DNA from 2 places in the Acrocarpospora sp. B8E8 genome. Region 2 is predicted to be linked to the other one. Evidence: riboswitches for the same ligand, from Rfam matches in the RefSeq annotation. Region 2 holds a riboswitch; the other holds the start of a gene.

Region 1 (7,443 bases), on a different contig from region 2:
CCAGGGCCGCCTTCGGGGTCAGGTTCGACCCGGTGGGGGAGCGGGTCTCGCTGGTCGACGAGCTGGGCCACCTGATCAGCGAGGAGCGTGCCCTGCTGGTCGTGCTGGACCTGGTCGCCGCCGAGCGCAGGGGCGGCAGGGTGGCGCTGCCGGTCACCACGACCCGGGTGGCCGAGATGGTGTGCCGCTTCCACGGCGTGCACGTGGACTGGACGGCCACCGGCGTCGACGCGCTCACCAGCGCCGCCACCCACCCGGAGATGATCTTCGCGTGTGACGGCAGGGGCGGCTTCGTGGTGCCCGAGTTCGGGCCCACCGTGGACGGCCTGGCCGTCTTCCTGCGCCTGCTCGGCCTGGTCGCCAGGACCCGGCTCTCGCTCAGCCAGATCGACGCCCGCATCCCCGAGGCCAAACTCCTCAAACGCACCATCCCCACGCCGTGGGCGCACAAGGGCGCGGTCATGCGCTCGGTCGTGGAGGCCGCCGAGGGCCGCCGCCTGGACACCACCGACGGCGTCAGGATCGTCGAGGAGGACGGCAGCTGGGTCATGGTGCTGCCCGACCCGGCCGAGGCCGTCACCCACCTGTGGGCCGAGGGACACGACGTGGACACGGCCCAAACACTGATCGAACGATGGGCTCTAGTCGTCGAGCGGGCCGCCGGATCCGCCTGAAACGATAACCTGAACCCCTGGCGGATGATGATGGTGTGGCGGCATGGACCTTGGACCGTGCCTGACGGTAGCGTTGGGTAGTCAATGTCCAGCGTGCCTGCCTTGACCTTCGTGTCTGATCAGCGTAAGTTTCGGCATTCGCAGTTTTGAGCAAGTCGTGAGAGAGGCCGAGCCGTTCGATGCCCAGCGTCTACTGCACGCAGTGCGGTCACCCCAACCCCGAGGATGCCCGTTTCTGCTCTCGATGCGGTTCGCCGCTGAGCCCGCCCGCGCACCAGGTGGTGCCGGACACGACCTCGACGATCTCCCTTGAGGCCGTGGACGAGGCGACCGGGCAGACGCTGCTGCCGGATCGTTCCGCGGTCGAGCAGCTGCCGCCGGGCACCGCGCTGCTGGTCGTGATGCGCGGGCCGAACGCGGGCAGCCGGTTCCTGCTCGACAGCGACCTCACCACGGCGGGTCGCCACCCGGAGAGCGACATCTTCCTGGACGATGTGACCGTGTCCCGGCGGCACGCCGAGTTCTACCGGCGCGGCGGCCAGTTCACCGCCCGGGACGTGGGCAGCCTCAACGGCACCTACGTCAACAGGGAGCGCATCGAGGAGTTCCCCTTGGCGGGGGGCGACGAGGTGCAGATCGGTAAATTCCGGTTGGTGTTCCTCACCCGCGGCCCGGGAGGACCGTGATCGCTGGGTGAGAAGGGGGTGAGCCCGTATGGCCGCTGAGGCGATCAGGGCGCATATGAGCATCGGGGAGGTGCTCGCCCTGCTGCAGGGGGAGTTCCCCGACGTCACGATCTCCAAGATCCGGTTCCTGGAGGGGGAGGGGCTGATCGAGCCCCAGCGCAGCCCGTCCGGATACCGGAAGTTCACCCACACCGACGTCGAGCGGCTGCGGTTCATCCTGACCGCCCAGCGCGACCAGTACCTGCCGCTGCGGGTGATCAAGGACCAGCTGGCCGGCCCGCCGGGCCCGCGCGCCGTCGGCGCCGAGACGCCGCCGGTCCGGCTCAGCCGGGAGGAGCTGCTGGCGGCGGCCGAGATCGACGAGGAGACCTTGGCCGAGCTGGAGGACTACGGCCTCATCCCGCCCGGCGCGCGGCGCTACGACGCCGACGCGCTCGATGTGGCGCGCAGCGTGGGGCGGCTGGCCAGGTTCGGGCTGCACGCGCGGCATCTGCGCGCGGTAAAAGCCGCCGCCGAGCGCGAGGCCGGGCTGCTGGAGCAGGCCGTGGCGCCGCTGCTGCGCCGCCGCGCGCCCGGATCTCTCGACCACGCCGAGGAATCCGCACGCGAAATCTCCGGACTTCTCCTGCGTTTGCACGCCGCGCTGCTTAATGGCAGTGTTCGTGGCGTTCTCGGCCGCTGACAACGCCTGTCGCTCTCGGGTGTTACGTTGAATGCCTGGTGATATATGCCGCATCCCGGAGAGTGAGTCGCCCGTGTTGCAGATGGAGGTCGTGGGGGTCCGCGTTGAGATGCCCTCGAACCAGCCGATCGTCCTCTTGAAGGAGGCGAACGGTGATCGGTACCTGCCGATCTGGATCGGCATGACCGAGGCGACCGCGATCGCGCTGGCACAGGCAGAGGACCCACCGCCACGGCCGCTCACCCATGATCTGTTCCGGGACGTGCTGGACGCGCTCGACATCCAGTTGCGCACCGTGAACATCGTCGCGCTGCGTGACGGGATCTTCTTCGCCGACCTGGTGTTCTCCAACGGCGTAGAGGTCAGCGCGCGGCCCTCGGACTCGATCGCGCTGGCGCTGCGCACCCACACGCCGATCTTCGCCAGCGAGGACGTGGTCCGCGAGGCGGGGGTCAGCATGCCCGACGACCAGGAGGACGAGGTGGAGAAGTTCCGCGAGTTCCTGGACAACATCACGCCGGAGGACTTCGGCCGTGCCGGTTGAGATCGGTCGATATTTCGGCTTCACGACGCGCCGATCGAGGTCGTTGACTGAGGCTGGCGCCAGTCCTACCGTGCAAGGGAAACCACGGTTGTAGTTCAAGAACCCCCAGATCAGGCCGTGGGATGAGAGAAAGCCGGAGGTCCGCAGTGGCGGTCAGCAGCGGCGAGGGTAAGACGGCCGGGCATGATCCGGCTCAGCGCGAGTCGGCGCGGGAACGCGCCGGTGAGCAGGGCTTGCTGTTCGACGAGCGGCCCGCGGCCGTCGCCGACGACATCGGCTACCGTGGCCCCACGGCGTGTTCGGCGGCCGGGATCACCTACCGCCAGCTCGACTACTGGGCTCGCACCGACCTGGTCCAGCCGACCATAAGAGCCGCGCAGGGCTCCGGCTCCCAGCGGCTGTACAGCTTCCGCGACATCCTCGTGCTCAAGGTCGTCAAACGCCTCCTGGACACCGGGGTGTCGCTCCAGCAGATCCGCACCGCCGTCCACCACCTGCGCGAGCGCGGCGTCAACGACCTGGCCCAGATCACCCTCATGAGCGACGGGGTGAGCGTCTACGAGTGCACCTCGGCCGACGAGGTCATCGACCTGCTGCAGGGCGGGCAGGGCGTGTTCGGGATCGCGCTCGGGCGCGTGTGGCGCGAAGTCGAGGGATCGCTCGCGGAGCTGCCGGGGGAACGCGCGGAGGTCGGCCTTCCGCCTGAGGCCGACCACCCCTCCGACGAACTGGCGCAGCGACGACGCGCCCGCAAGACCGGTTGAGAGCATCCCGGCCGGGTGGCGGTAGTCTGGTACGAGCCGACGACCTTGTGCGGGAGAGTCCCTTCCACATCCAGTAGGAGGGGCGCCGAAGGAGCAACCCTCCCCGGAATCTCTCAGGCAACCGGTACCGCACGGGCGAGGCGACTCTGGAAAGCCGTGCCGTCCAGCCAGGCGGCCGCACCGAAGGGGAAAGCCGGGCGCCTCATCAGGGCTCGGTGAAGCTCTCAGGTCCGATGACAGAGGGGGAGACCCGCAGAGCGACCGGTTTCAGGCCGGGCGCGCTGGTCTCGACGCCGCTGGAGGCCCCTGTCATGACTGTTCACTCCGAGTTCGCCGCTCGTCATATCGGTCCTTCCGCCGCCGACCAGGCGCGCATGCTGGCCGCCGTCGGATACGCCACCACCGAGGACCTGGTCGCCGTGGCCGTCCCGAAGGCCATCAGGACCACCGATCCGCTGAACCTGCCGGCCGCGTCGAGCGAGCTCGAGACCCTGGCCGAGCTGCGGGAGCTCGCCGCCCGCAACCAGGTGCTGACCTCGATGATCGGGCTGGGCTACTTCGACACGATCACGCCGGGCGTGGTGCTGCGGAACGTGCTGGAGAATCCGGGGTGGTATACGGCGTACACGCCGTACCAGCCGGAGATCTCGCAGGGGCGGCTGGAGGCGCTGCTCAACTTCCAGACGGTGATCACCGACCTGACCGGGCTGGACGTGGCCGGGGCCTCGCTGCTCGACGAGGGCACCGCCGCCGCCGAGGCGATGACGCTGGCCCGGCGGGTGTCCAAGGCCAAGAGCGCGGTGTTCGTGGTGGACGCCGACGCGTTGCCGCAGACCAAGGCCGTGCTGGCCACCCGCGCCGAGCCGCTGGGCATCGAACTGGTCGAAGCCGATCTCGATGGGGAGCTGCCCGAGTGTTTCGGGGTGCTGGTGCAGTATCCGGGGGCGAGCGGCCGGGTCGCCGGCTTCCGTGACCTGTCCGAGCGGGCGCACGCGACGGGCGCGCTGGTTGTCGCCGCCGCCGACCTGCTCGCGCTGACGCTGCTCGAAACCCCCGCCGCGCTCGGCGCCGACATCGCGATCGGCTCCTCGCAGCGCTTCGGCGTCCCGTTCGGGTACGGCGGGCCGCACGCCGCCTACCTGGCCGTCCGGGAGGGGCTGCAGCGGCAGCTGCCCGGCCGGCTGGTCGGGGTGTCGCTGGACGCGGACGGGCGGCAGGCCTACCGGCTGGCCCTGCAGACGCGCGAGCAGCACATCCGGCGGGAGAAGGCGACCAGCAACATCTGCACCGCGCAGGTGCTGCTGGCCGTGCTGGCCGCCATGTACGCGGTCTACCACGGCCCCGACGGGCTGCGCCGGATCGCCAGGCGGGTGCACGGGCACGCGGCCCTGCTGGCGGAGGGGCTGCGGGCGGGCGGGGTCGAGCTGGCGCACGCGGAGTTCTTCGACACCGTGCTGGCCCGGGTGCCCGGCCGGGCGGCGGAGGTCGTCGCGGCGGCCCGCGAGCGGGGCGTCAACCTGCGCCTGGCGGACGCGGACCAGGTTGGCGTGTCCTGTGATGAGAAGACCACATACGGGCATCTGGAGGCGGTCTGGGAGGCTTTCGGAGTGCCCGCGGTGGCGGGGAGCCCGGAGGCGCTTCCGGAAGGTCTGGAGCGGACCTCGGACTTCCTGACGCATCCGGTGTTCCACAGCCACCGCTCCGAGACCGCCATGTTGCGCTATCTGCGGAAATTGCAGGACAAGGACATCGCGCTGGACCGGTCGATGATCCCGCTCGGGTCGTGCACGATGAAGCTCAACGCGACCACCGAGATGGAGCCCGTCACCTGGCCGGAGTTCGCCGGGATCCACCCGTACGCGCCGGTCGACCAGGCCGCCGGATACGCCGCCCTGATCGAGACGCTGGAGGGCTGGCTGGCGGAGGTGACCGGCTACGACGCCGTCTCGCTCCAGCCCAACGCCGGGTCGCAGGGCGAGTTCGCCGGGCTGCTGGCGATTCGCGCCTACCATCACGCGCGGGGCGACCTCGGGCGGGACATCTGCCTCATCCCGTCCTCGGCGCACGGCACCAACGCGGCCAGCGCGGTCATGGCGGGGATGCGGGTGGTCGTGGTGGCCTGCGACGAGGACGGCAACGTGGACCTCGCCGACCTGGACGCCAAGATCGGCAAGCACCGGGAGGCGCTGGCGGCGATCATGGTGACCTATCCGTCCACGCACGGCGTGTTCGAGGAGGCCATCGCGGACATCTGCGCCCGGGTGCACGACGCGGGCGGCCAGGTGTACGTGGACGGGGCCAACCTCAACGCGCTGGTCGGGCTGGCCAAGCCCGGCGAGTTCGGGGCGGACGTGTCCCATCTCAACCTGCACAAGACGTTCTGCATCCCGCACGGGGGCGGCGGGCCCGGCGTCGGTCCCGTGGCGGTCAAGGCGCATCTGGCGCCATACCTGCCCGGGCGTGGCGTGGGGGCGGTCAGCGCGGCGCCGTACGGGTCGGCGGGCATCCTGCCGATCTCCTGGGCGTACGTGCGGATGATGGGCGCCGAAGGGCTCAAGGCGGCCACCGAGCAGGCCATCCTGTCGGCCAATTACCTGGCCGTACGGCTCGCGCCGCACTACCCGGTGCTGTACACGGGGCGGGACGGCCTGGTCGCCCACGAGTGCATCGTGGACCTGCGGAAGATCACCAAGGAGACCGGCGTGACCGTGGACGACGTGGCCAAACGGCTGGTCGACTACGGGTTCCACGCGCCGACCATGTCCTTCCCGGTGGCGGGCACGCTGATGATCGAACCCACCGAGAGCGAGGACCTGGCCGAACTCGACCGGTTCGTGACCGCCATGGTCGCGATCAAGGGGGAGATCGACAAGGTCGGGTCAGGGGCGTACGAGCGGGACGACAACCCGCTGCGGAACGCGCCGCACACCGCCGACAGCGTCACCGCCGACACCTGGACGCACGCCTACAGCCGGACCGAGGCGGCCTACCCGGTCGCGTCCCTGCGGGAGCAGAAGTACTGGCCGCCGGTGCGCCGGATCGACCAGGCCTACGGGGACCGGAACCTGGTGTGCGCGTGCCCGCCGCTGGAGGCGTACGAGGACTGAACCGTTTGGCATGTCTGGGGGCGGATCGCCGCCCGGAAGGCTAGGATCCTCGTGATCCTTTTCCGGCTGAGATCGGCAGTGGAGGCCCCCCTCATGACGGCCATCGACCCTCGTGCCGATCAGGTGCGGCAGATCGACCAGGCCCGCCGTCTCTACGAGGCGGGCGAGCTGGACGCCGCCGCCGAGCTCTTCGCGGAGCTGGCGACCACCGAGGGCGCGCACGATCGGGCCCAGGCGGCGCTCGGGCTCGCGGTGGTGGCCGAGCGCATGGCCGAGGATCTGCTGGCGGACAGCCGGCCGGACGAGGCCGCCGATGTGGTGCTCCAGGTGCTGGAGGTGACGGACGCGCCGCGGTTGCGGGTGCTGCTGGGCATCGCCCACCTGGAGATGGCCTGCGCGGAGTTCGCCGCCGCCGTCGAGGCCGGGCCCGACGCCGACACCGCCGCGCTGGCCATCGAGCTGCTGGCGCGCACGCTGCCGCTGCGCGGCCGGGACGGCGACGCGGAAACCGTCTGGCGATACGGGTTCGAGCACGCGGACGACACGCTCGCCGCCCAGGTCAGGCAGCGGTACGACCGCCCCTAGTTCCGGCGGCGGCCCAGCGCGTAGGCCAAGTTGATCAGGACGATGCCACCCCAGGCCAGGAACAGGCCAGGGGTGCCCGCGTTGCCGGCCGCGATCGCCGTCAGCGGGATGGCGATGCCGAGCGAGCCCAGCGCCACCGGGATGTGTGAATTGTCGGGCTTGGGTGGCTTCACGCCCGCTTTGCTCTGGTGAACCGCGACCTCCGCGCGCACCCGCGCGGTGATCTCACTGTCAAGTTTCTCCAAAAACGAGTCGACGAGCGCGTCCTCATACTCAGGACCGAGGTCCCGGCGCGCTTCGAGGGTGGCTCGCAGATCTTCACGTGGCAATGATGTGTCCGGCACGTAGTCAAATCTGGCACACCCGCGCCATGACGTCATCCTCCATTCGGACGACGCCCG
Region 2 (7,443 bases):
GTGCCGAGCATCGGGAGCGGGTGGCCTCGTTCGTCGAGAGACCGTACTTCCAGGGAGAATGCCCGGCGGGGCCCGGCTTCTGGTTCCCTGCCACCGTGCTGACCGGGGATGAGGATCGAGCCTTCCGCGAGGAGGTCTTCGGGCCGGTCGTGTCGGTGGTGCCTTTCCAGGACGAAGCCGACGCGATCGCGATCGCCAACGACACGCCATACGGATTGTCCGGGTCCATCTGGACCAGGGATGTGGGCCGGGCGTTGCGGGTGGCGCGGGCGGTCGAGGCGGGGAACCTGTCGGTCAACTCGCATTCCAGCGTCCGCTACTGGACGCCGTTCGGCGGCTTCAAACAGTCCGGCCTCGGCCGGGAACTCGGCCCGGACGCGCTCGCCGCGTTCACCGAGACCAAGAACATCTTCATCGCATCGGAGTAGAGGCTTACATGCAGCGTTTGCAGGACCGGGTGGCCGTCATCACCGGCGGCGCCGGGGGGATCGGCCTGGCCACCGCCAAGCGGTTCGCCGCGGAGGGGGCCAAACTGGTCCTGGTCGACCTGGATGAGAACGTCGGCGACCAGGTCGCGGCGGAGGTCGGGGGGATCTTCGTCCGGGCCGACGTGACCAGCGAGGACGACGTGATCCGGATGTTCCAGGTGGCCTACGACACCTATGGCAGCGTGGACATCGCGTTCAACAACGCGGGCATCTCGCCGACCGACGACGACTCGATCCTGACCACGGGGATCGACGTTTGGCGGAAGGTGCAGGAGGTCAACCTTACGAGCGTGTACCTGTGCTGCAAGCATGTGCTGCCCTATATGCAACGGCAGGGGAAGGGGTCGATCATCAACACCGCGTCGTTCGTGGCGGTGATGGGGTCGGCGACGTCGCAGGTGTCGTACACGGCGTCCAAGGGCGGGGTGCTGGCGATGAGCAGGGAACTGGGGGTGCAGTTCGCGCGGGAGGGCATCCGGGTGAACGCGCTCTGTCCCGGGCCGGTGGACACGCCCCTGCTCAGGGAGCTGTTCGCGAAGGATCCAGAGCGGGCGCAGCGGCGGCTGGTTCATGTGCCGATGGGACGGTTCGCGCGGGCGGAGGAGATCGCGGCGGCGGTGGCGTTCCTGGCGTCCGATGACGCGTCCTTCATCACGGGGGCGGAGTTCCTGGTGGACGGTGGTATTTCCGGCGCTTATGTGACGCCGCTGTGAGGCCGGTGATCGGGATCACATGTTACGTCGAGCCCGCGGCGTACACGGTGTGGCAGATGACGGCGGCGCTGTTGCCGTACGACTACGTGCGGCACGTCGAGCGGGCGGGCGGGCAGCCGGTGATCCTGCCGCCCGCCGGGGAGCCCGCCACGCTGACCGGGCGGCTGGACGGCCTGATCCTGGCCGGAGGCGGCGACATCGACCCGGCGCGCTACGCCGCGGACCCCCTCCCAACCACCGCTCCCTCCTATATCCGGAAATTTCGGGATGATGCCGAGTTTGGGCTGGTTCGGGCGGCGCTGGCGGGCGGGTTGCCATTTCTCGGGATCTGCCGGGGGCTCCAGGTGCTCAACGTCGCGCTCGGCGGGACGCTGCACCAGCACGTTCCCAACGTGGTCGGCCACACCGGCCATTCCCCCGCTCCGGGCACATTCGGCCGCCTTCCCGTACGGCTCTCGCCGGAACTCGCCAAGATCTACGAATCCGACGAGATCACCCCCGCCCACTACCACCACCAGTCCATCGACCGCCTGGCGAACGGTCTCACCGTCACCGCGACCGCCGACGACGGCACCATCGAAGCCGTACAGCTGAACGAGCGGACCACAGCCGTCCAGTGGCATCCGGAAGCCGACGAGGACGGCCGGCTCTTCGACGACTTCGTGGCCCGGATTCGGCTAGGCTGGCCGGACACCGGTGATCCCGCGCGGGAGAGCGGCCTGGCATCCGGCCAGGTCCCCTGAAGGAGCAAGCCCTCCCCGCGAACCTCTCAAGGCAAAGGACCGTGCGGGCCAGGTGTCCTCTGGAAAGCAGGCCTGCGCCTCGCCGAAGGTGAAAGTCCGGGCAAAATCCGGGCGAAGCTCTCAGGCACCGATGACAGAGGGGGAGGATGCAGAACATCCGACCCTGCCTGAGGTGCGCCCTATGCCACGACAGACACCGCTGCACGAGGTTCATCAGAGCCTCGGCGCGACTCTCACCGACTTCGCCGGCTGGCTGATGCCGCTCCGCTACGGCAGCGAGTCCGCCGAGCACAACACGGTGCGCTCGGACGCCGGGCTCTTCGACCTCTCCCACATGGGGGAGATCTTCGTGACCGGACCGCAGGCGGGCGAGGCCCTCGACTACGCCTTCACCGGCCAGCTGAGCACGCTCGCGCCCGGGAAAGCCCGCTATACGGTGATCTGCGCCCCCGACGGCGGCGTGCTGGACGACGTGATCATCTACCGGCTGACCGCCGAGGAGTTCATGGTCTGCGCGAACGCCTCCAACTACCCGCGCGTCGCCGCCGAACTCGCCGACCGGGCCGCCAGGTTCGAGGCGAAGGTGGCCGACCGCTCCGAGGAGTACGCGCTGATCGCCATCCAGGGCCCTCGCTCGCAGGAGATCCTGGCCACGCTCACCGACGCCGATCTGGACGGCCTGAAGTACTACGCCGGGCTGCCCGGTGTCGTGGCGGGCGCCGAGGCGCTGATCGCGCGCACGGGTTACACCGGTGAGGATGGTTTCGAGCTGTTCATCGCGAACGCGGCTGCCGTACCGCTCTGGCGGGCTCTGACCGCCGCGGGCGCGCGCCCGGCCGGGCTCTCCGCCCGCGACACCCTCCGGCTGGAAGCCGGCATGGCCCTGTACGGCAACGAGCTCACCGAAGAGACCACCCCGTTCGACGCGGGCCTCGGCCGGGTAGTGAAGTTCGACAAACCCGGCGATTTCATCGGACGTGCCGCACTGGAGACCAAGACCGAACCGCGCCGCCGCCTGGTCGGCCTGGTCGCCCGCGGGCGGCGGGTCCCCCGGCACGGCTACCCGGTCGTGGACGCGTCCGGGGCGGTCGTCGGCGAGGTCACCAGCGGCGCGCCGTCGCAGTCGCTGGGCAAGCCGATCGCGATGGCGTACGTGCAGGCGGAAATGTCGGAAAATGACGATCTAGCCGTGGACATCCGCGGCACGCGCGAACCGGTCGACGTCGTTGACCTGCCTTTCTACAGGAGGAAGAAGTGAGCACCATCCCCGGCGAGCTGAGCTACACCAAAGAGCACGAATGGGTGGCCGGCCTCGATGACGGACTGACGGTGACGGTCGGCATCACCGAGTACGCCGCTGAGGCGCTCGGTGACGTGGTCTACGTGCAGGTGCCCGAGGTGGGCGGCACGGTCGCGGCCGGAGACGCGGTGGGCGAGGTGGAATCCACCAAATCGGTCAGCGACATCTACTCCCCCGTCAGCGGCGAGGTGGTCGAAACCAACCAGGCCGTCGTGGACGACCCGTCCCTGGTCAACTCCGACCCCTACGGCGAGGGCTGGCTCTTCCGGATCCGGATCGAGGCCGACCCGACCGACCTGCTGACCGCCGAGGAATACGGCACCCTCACCGCGGGCGAATAGCCCACTAGCAAGGGCACAGATCAATGGCGATCAGCGTCTTCGACCTGTTCAAGATCGGCATCGGGCCGTCCAGTTCCCACACGGGCGGCCCGATGGCGGCCGCCCACCGATTCGCGCGCGCGCTCAGCCAGGACGGCCTCCTGGAGAAGACCGCCCGCGTCGAAGTCATTTTGTACGGCTCGCTCGGCCTGACCGGCAAAGGTCACGGCAGCGACAAGGCCATCCTGCTCGGGCTGTCGGGCGAGAAACCGGAAACGGTCGACGTGGAAGCGGTCGAATCCCGGCTGGCCGAGATGCGGTCGACCGGGACGATCCGGCTGTTCGGCGGCCACGACATCCCGTTCGTGGTCGGCGAGGATCTCGTCTTCGAGCGCAAGATCTCCCTGCCGCACCATCCGAACGGCATGCGCTTCACCGCGTACACCGCCGATGGGAACCCGCTGCGGGAGAAGATCTACTACTCGGTCGGGGGTGGCTTCGTCGTGGACGAGAACGCCACCGGCGCGGATCGCATCAAACCCGACGACACCGTGCTCCCGCACCCGTTCACCACGGCTGCCGAGCTCCTGGGCCACTGCGCCGAGACCGGTCTGTCCATCTCCGGCTTAATGCTCGCCAATGAGCGCGCCTTCGGCCGCGACGATCAGCAGATCAAATCCCAGCTTCTCCACTTGTGGGAGGTCATGTCGGAATCGGTCCGCCGGGGTTCCTCGCGGGAGGGTGTGCTTCCCGGCGGTCTCAAGGTCCGCCGGCGCGCGCATCAGCTCCAGCGCCGCCTGCAGAGCGAATCCGCCGAACGTGATCCCCTCCAGGCCATGGACTGGGTCACCCTGTTCGCCCTGGCCGTCAACGAGGAGAACGCCGCGGGCGGGCGCATCGTCACCGCCCCCACCAACGGCGCGGCCGGAATCATCCCTGCCGTTCTGACCTACTACTCCAGGTTCATCCCCGGCGCCGACGATGAGGGCGTGGTCCGTTTTCTCCTCACCGCGGGCGCCGTCGGGGTGCTCTTCAAGGAGAACGCCTCCATCTCCGGTGCCGAGGTCGGGTGCCAGGGTGAGGTCGGTTCGGCCTGCTCGATGGCCGCCGCCGGGCTCACCGAGGTCCTCGGCGGCACGCCGGAACAGGTCGAGAACGCCGCCGAGATCGGCATCGAACACAACCTCGGCCTCACCTGCGACCCCATCGGCGGCTTGGTGCAGATCCCCTGCATCGAACGCAACGCCGTGGCCTCCATCAAGGCCATCGCCGCCGCCCGAATCGCCCTCCGCGGCGACGGCCGCCATTTCGTCTCGCTGGACAAGGCCATTCACACCGTACGCACCACTGGGCGAGACATGTCCACCAAGTACAAGGAGACCAGCAGGGGCGGCCTGGCCGTCAACGTCATCGAGGCGGAGTCCCACGTGGGCGTCAACATCGTGGAGTGCTAGCGAGCGGCGGGGCGTACTCGGGATCGGCAGTATTCTGGCGACCCGAATGAGGAGGCCAGGGTGATGATCCGCTCGCGGTGGGGTGTGCACCTGTTGTTTGGGGGGGTGCTTCTCGCGGGTGTTGTCGTGCGAGGGCTGGCGGTGCTGGGGTATCGGCCGGTTTTGTGGTTTTGGGCGGATTCGTTCTCTTATCTGAGTTCGGCTGTTGATCTGCGGCCGTTGCCGTCTCGGCCGGCGGGGTACTCGCTGTTCCTGTGGTTCTTCGACAGCGTGCAGGTTGTTGTGGTCGTGCAGCATCTGATGGGGATCGCGATGGCTGTGGCGATCTACGCGGTGTTGTTGCGGGCTGGATTGCCTGCGTGGGGTTCGGCATTGGCCGCCGCGCCCGTTCTGCTGGATGTGCATCAGGTGCAGTTGGAGCATCTGATGATGGCCGATCTGCTGTTCACCTTCCTGGTGGTCATGGCGGTCGTGCTGCTGCTGTGGCGGCCCGCGCCGTGGGCGGTGGTGGCCGGGCTCGGCCTGCTCGGGATGGCGACGGTCACGCGGACGCTGGGGCTGCCCCTGGTCATCGTCGCGGTGGTCTGGCTGCTGCTCAGGCGGGCGAGCTGGCGGGCGGTGGGGGCGGGCGTGCTCGCCGCCGGGGTCGTGATCGGGGGGTACGCGACCTGGTTCAACGCCGTGCACGGCTCGTTCGGCCTGGGCGGCAGCAACGTCTGGATGTGGTCGCGCACAATGACCTTCGCCGACTGCCGGATCATGGACCCTCGCCCCGAGCTGGCGGTCCTCTGCCCGGAAGCGGGTCCTCGGCTGGCCGCGCCCGTCTACATCTGGGACCCGAAGTCCCCCATCGTCCGCAGCGGGGCCGAAAAGGAGGAACTGACCGGCGAGTTCACCTCGCTGGCCATCCGCAGCCAGCCCCTGGACTTCCTGCTCACCGGCCTCGGCGACGCCCTCTGGGCCTTCGAATGGAACCGCCGGATATATCCCTCGCCGGGCCCGCAAAGCGCATATGTCTTCCCCGACTCGGTACGACCGTTCCCCGACAAGGTCGCTTCGGCCGGGCGAACCGCCACCCAATTGACCGTCGAGTACCAGGGTTCCAGCGCCGAGACCCGGATCGTCGAGCCGTACGCGGGCTGGCTCCGGGCCTACCAGGAACACGGCTACCTGCGCGGACCCTTCCTCGCGGCGATCCTGCTCGCCGGGCTGGGCGGGATGCTCGTCAAACTGGTCCGCGGCCGATTCGCGGACCTGACACCCGCGCTGCTGCCCTGGACCGCCGCGATGACACTGACATTCCTGCCGCCGCTGGTGGCCGCGTTCGACCACCGGTATGTGGTGCCCGTCGTCCCGCTCGCCTGCCTCGCCGCCGGGTTGGCCCTCGCCCGCCGCGCCAGCGGTGACATGCCGATCGCACCCGCCACCCGAGCCAAGCACAAGGCCCGACTCACAGCCGGGTGACGTGCAGGCGCACCAGGACCGGGAGGTCGGCGCTCGGGCCGAGGACGCCGCGTACGCGGGTGATGGCCTGCTGGTCGAGGCGGCGGGCCACCTCGCCCAGGGACGCGCCGGGGCGGCAGCGGACGTGGATGCGGGTGCGCTCGCCGCAGACGACCCGGACTGTCAGCTTGTCGACGCGGTCCAGGCCCTGGAGGGCGACGCCGAGCATGGCGGTGCCGGTTCCGTGGCGGGTGCCGTACCGGTGCAGGGCGAGGGCGAAGATGAGCCAGCGGGTGGCGATGGCGGCGGCGGCGGGGAGCACGGCGGCGGCGATGATGTAGGCCCAGATGTGGGCGGCGAAGAAGCCGGGGTCGAGGATGGCGAGGTCGGGGTGGGCGTCCCTGGCCCAGAGCGCGTACAGGCCGGCGAGCAGCAGGAGCGTGCCGACGATGCCGATGCCGATGCGGTTGGCCATCAGATTCTCCTCCGGCGGAGCCGTACCACGACCTCGTGGCGGCCGTGCAGGGCCAGGCTCTGCAGGCGGTCGCCGACGGCGGCGCCCACCTCGCGCAGCAGGTCGCCGGTGCGGTCGGCGTCGGTGACCACGGTCACCTCGATCTGGCCGTGCCGCAGGCGGACGCGTGCCACGTCCACGCCGTCCACGGTGAGCGCCGCCGCCACGAGGGTACGGCGCAGCCCTTGCCGGGTCAGGCCCATGGTCACGCCCTCGTCGGCGGTCTCCAGGGCGATCAGCTTCACCCGTCCCGGCAGCAGGGCCAGCAGGATCAGGACCACGCCGGCCGTGATGGCGGCGAGCGCCAGGCCAGGGACGAGTGCGTCGCCCCAGGTCCTGGCCACCAGGCGGGACATTCCCGGCCACGCCGCGGGCCCGCCCAGCCAGGAGACGACCATCTCGGCCGTGCTCCCCCAGGCGACGATCGCGAGGGCGGCCGCCACCACGACGCCCGCCGAGTCGCGGCCG

The links. A riboswitch is a leader RNA that binds a small molecule or an ion and turns the genes downstream of it on or off. The one in region 2 is predicted to bind glycine.
Region 1: it holds a riboswitch for glycine, as region 2 does, so the genes downstream of both, gcvP (aminomethyl-transferring glycine dehydrogenase) here and gcvT (glycine cleavage system aminomethyltransferase GcvT) in region 2, are expected to answer to the same signal.

Annotation. Positions count from the first base shown of each region.
Region 1 covers NZ_JBDPLV010000090.1:14,894-22,336, reverse strand. The annotation lists gene ABGB08_RS47795 (mannose-1-phosphate guanyltransferase) at 1-674, shown strand, start outside; gene ABGB08_RS47790 (FHA domain-containing protein) at 854-1,360, shown strand; gene ABGB08_RS47785 (MerR family transcriptional regulator) at 1,389-2,042, shown strand; gene ABGB08_RS47780 (bifunctional nuclease family protein) at 2,116-2,586, shown strand; gene ABGB08_RS47775 (MerR family transcriptional regulator) at 2,733-3,350, shown strand; glycine riboswitch at 3,391-3,490, shown strand; gene gcvP (aminomethyl-transferring glycine dehydrogenase) at 3,662-6,457, shown strand; gene ABGB08_RS47765 (hypothetical protein) at 6,551-7,042, shown strand; gene ABGB08_RS47760 (hypothetical protein) at 7,039-7,371, opposite strand.
Region 2 covers NZ_JBDPLV010000033.1:26,483-33,925, reverse strand. The annotation lists gene ABGB08_RS28770 (aldehyde dehydrogenase family protein) at 1-428, shown strand, start outside; gene ABGB08_RS28765 (3-oxoacyl-ACP reductase) at 437-1,201, shown strand; partial or broken gene ABGB08_RS28760 (gamma-glutamyl-gamma-aminobutyrate hydrolase family protein) at 1,258-1,776, shown strand; glycine riboswitch at 1,899-1,996, shown strand; gene gcvT (glycine cleavage system aminomethyltransferase GcvT) at 2,126-3,202, shown strand; gene gcvH (glycine cleavage system protein GcvH) at 3,199-3,585, shown strand; gene ABGB08_RS28745 (L-serine ammonia-lyase) at 3,609-5,018, shown strand; gene ABGB08_RS28740 (hypothetical protein) at 5,082-6,482, shown strand; gene ABGB08_RS28735 (hypothetical protein) at 6,469-6,936, opposite strand; gene ABGB08_RS28730 (DUF6286 domain-containing protein) at 6,936-7,443, opposite strand, start outside.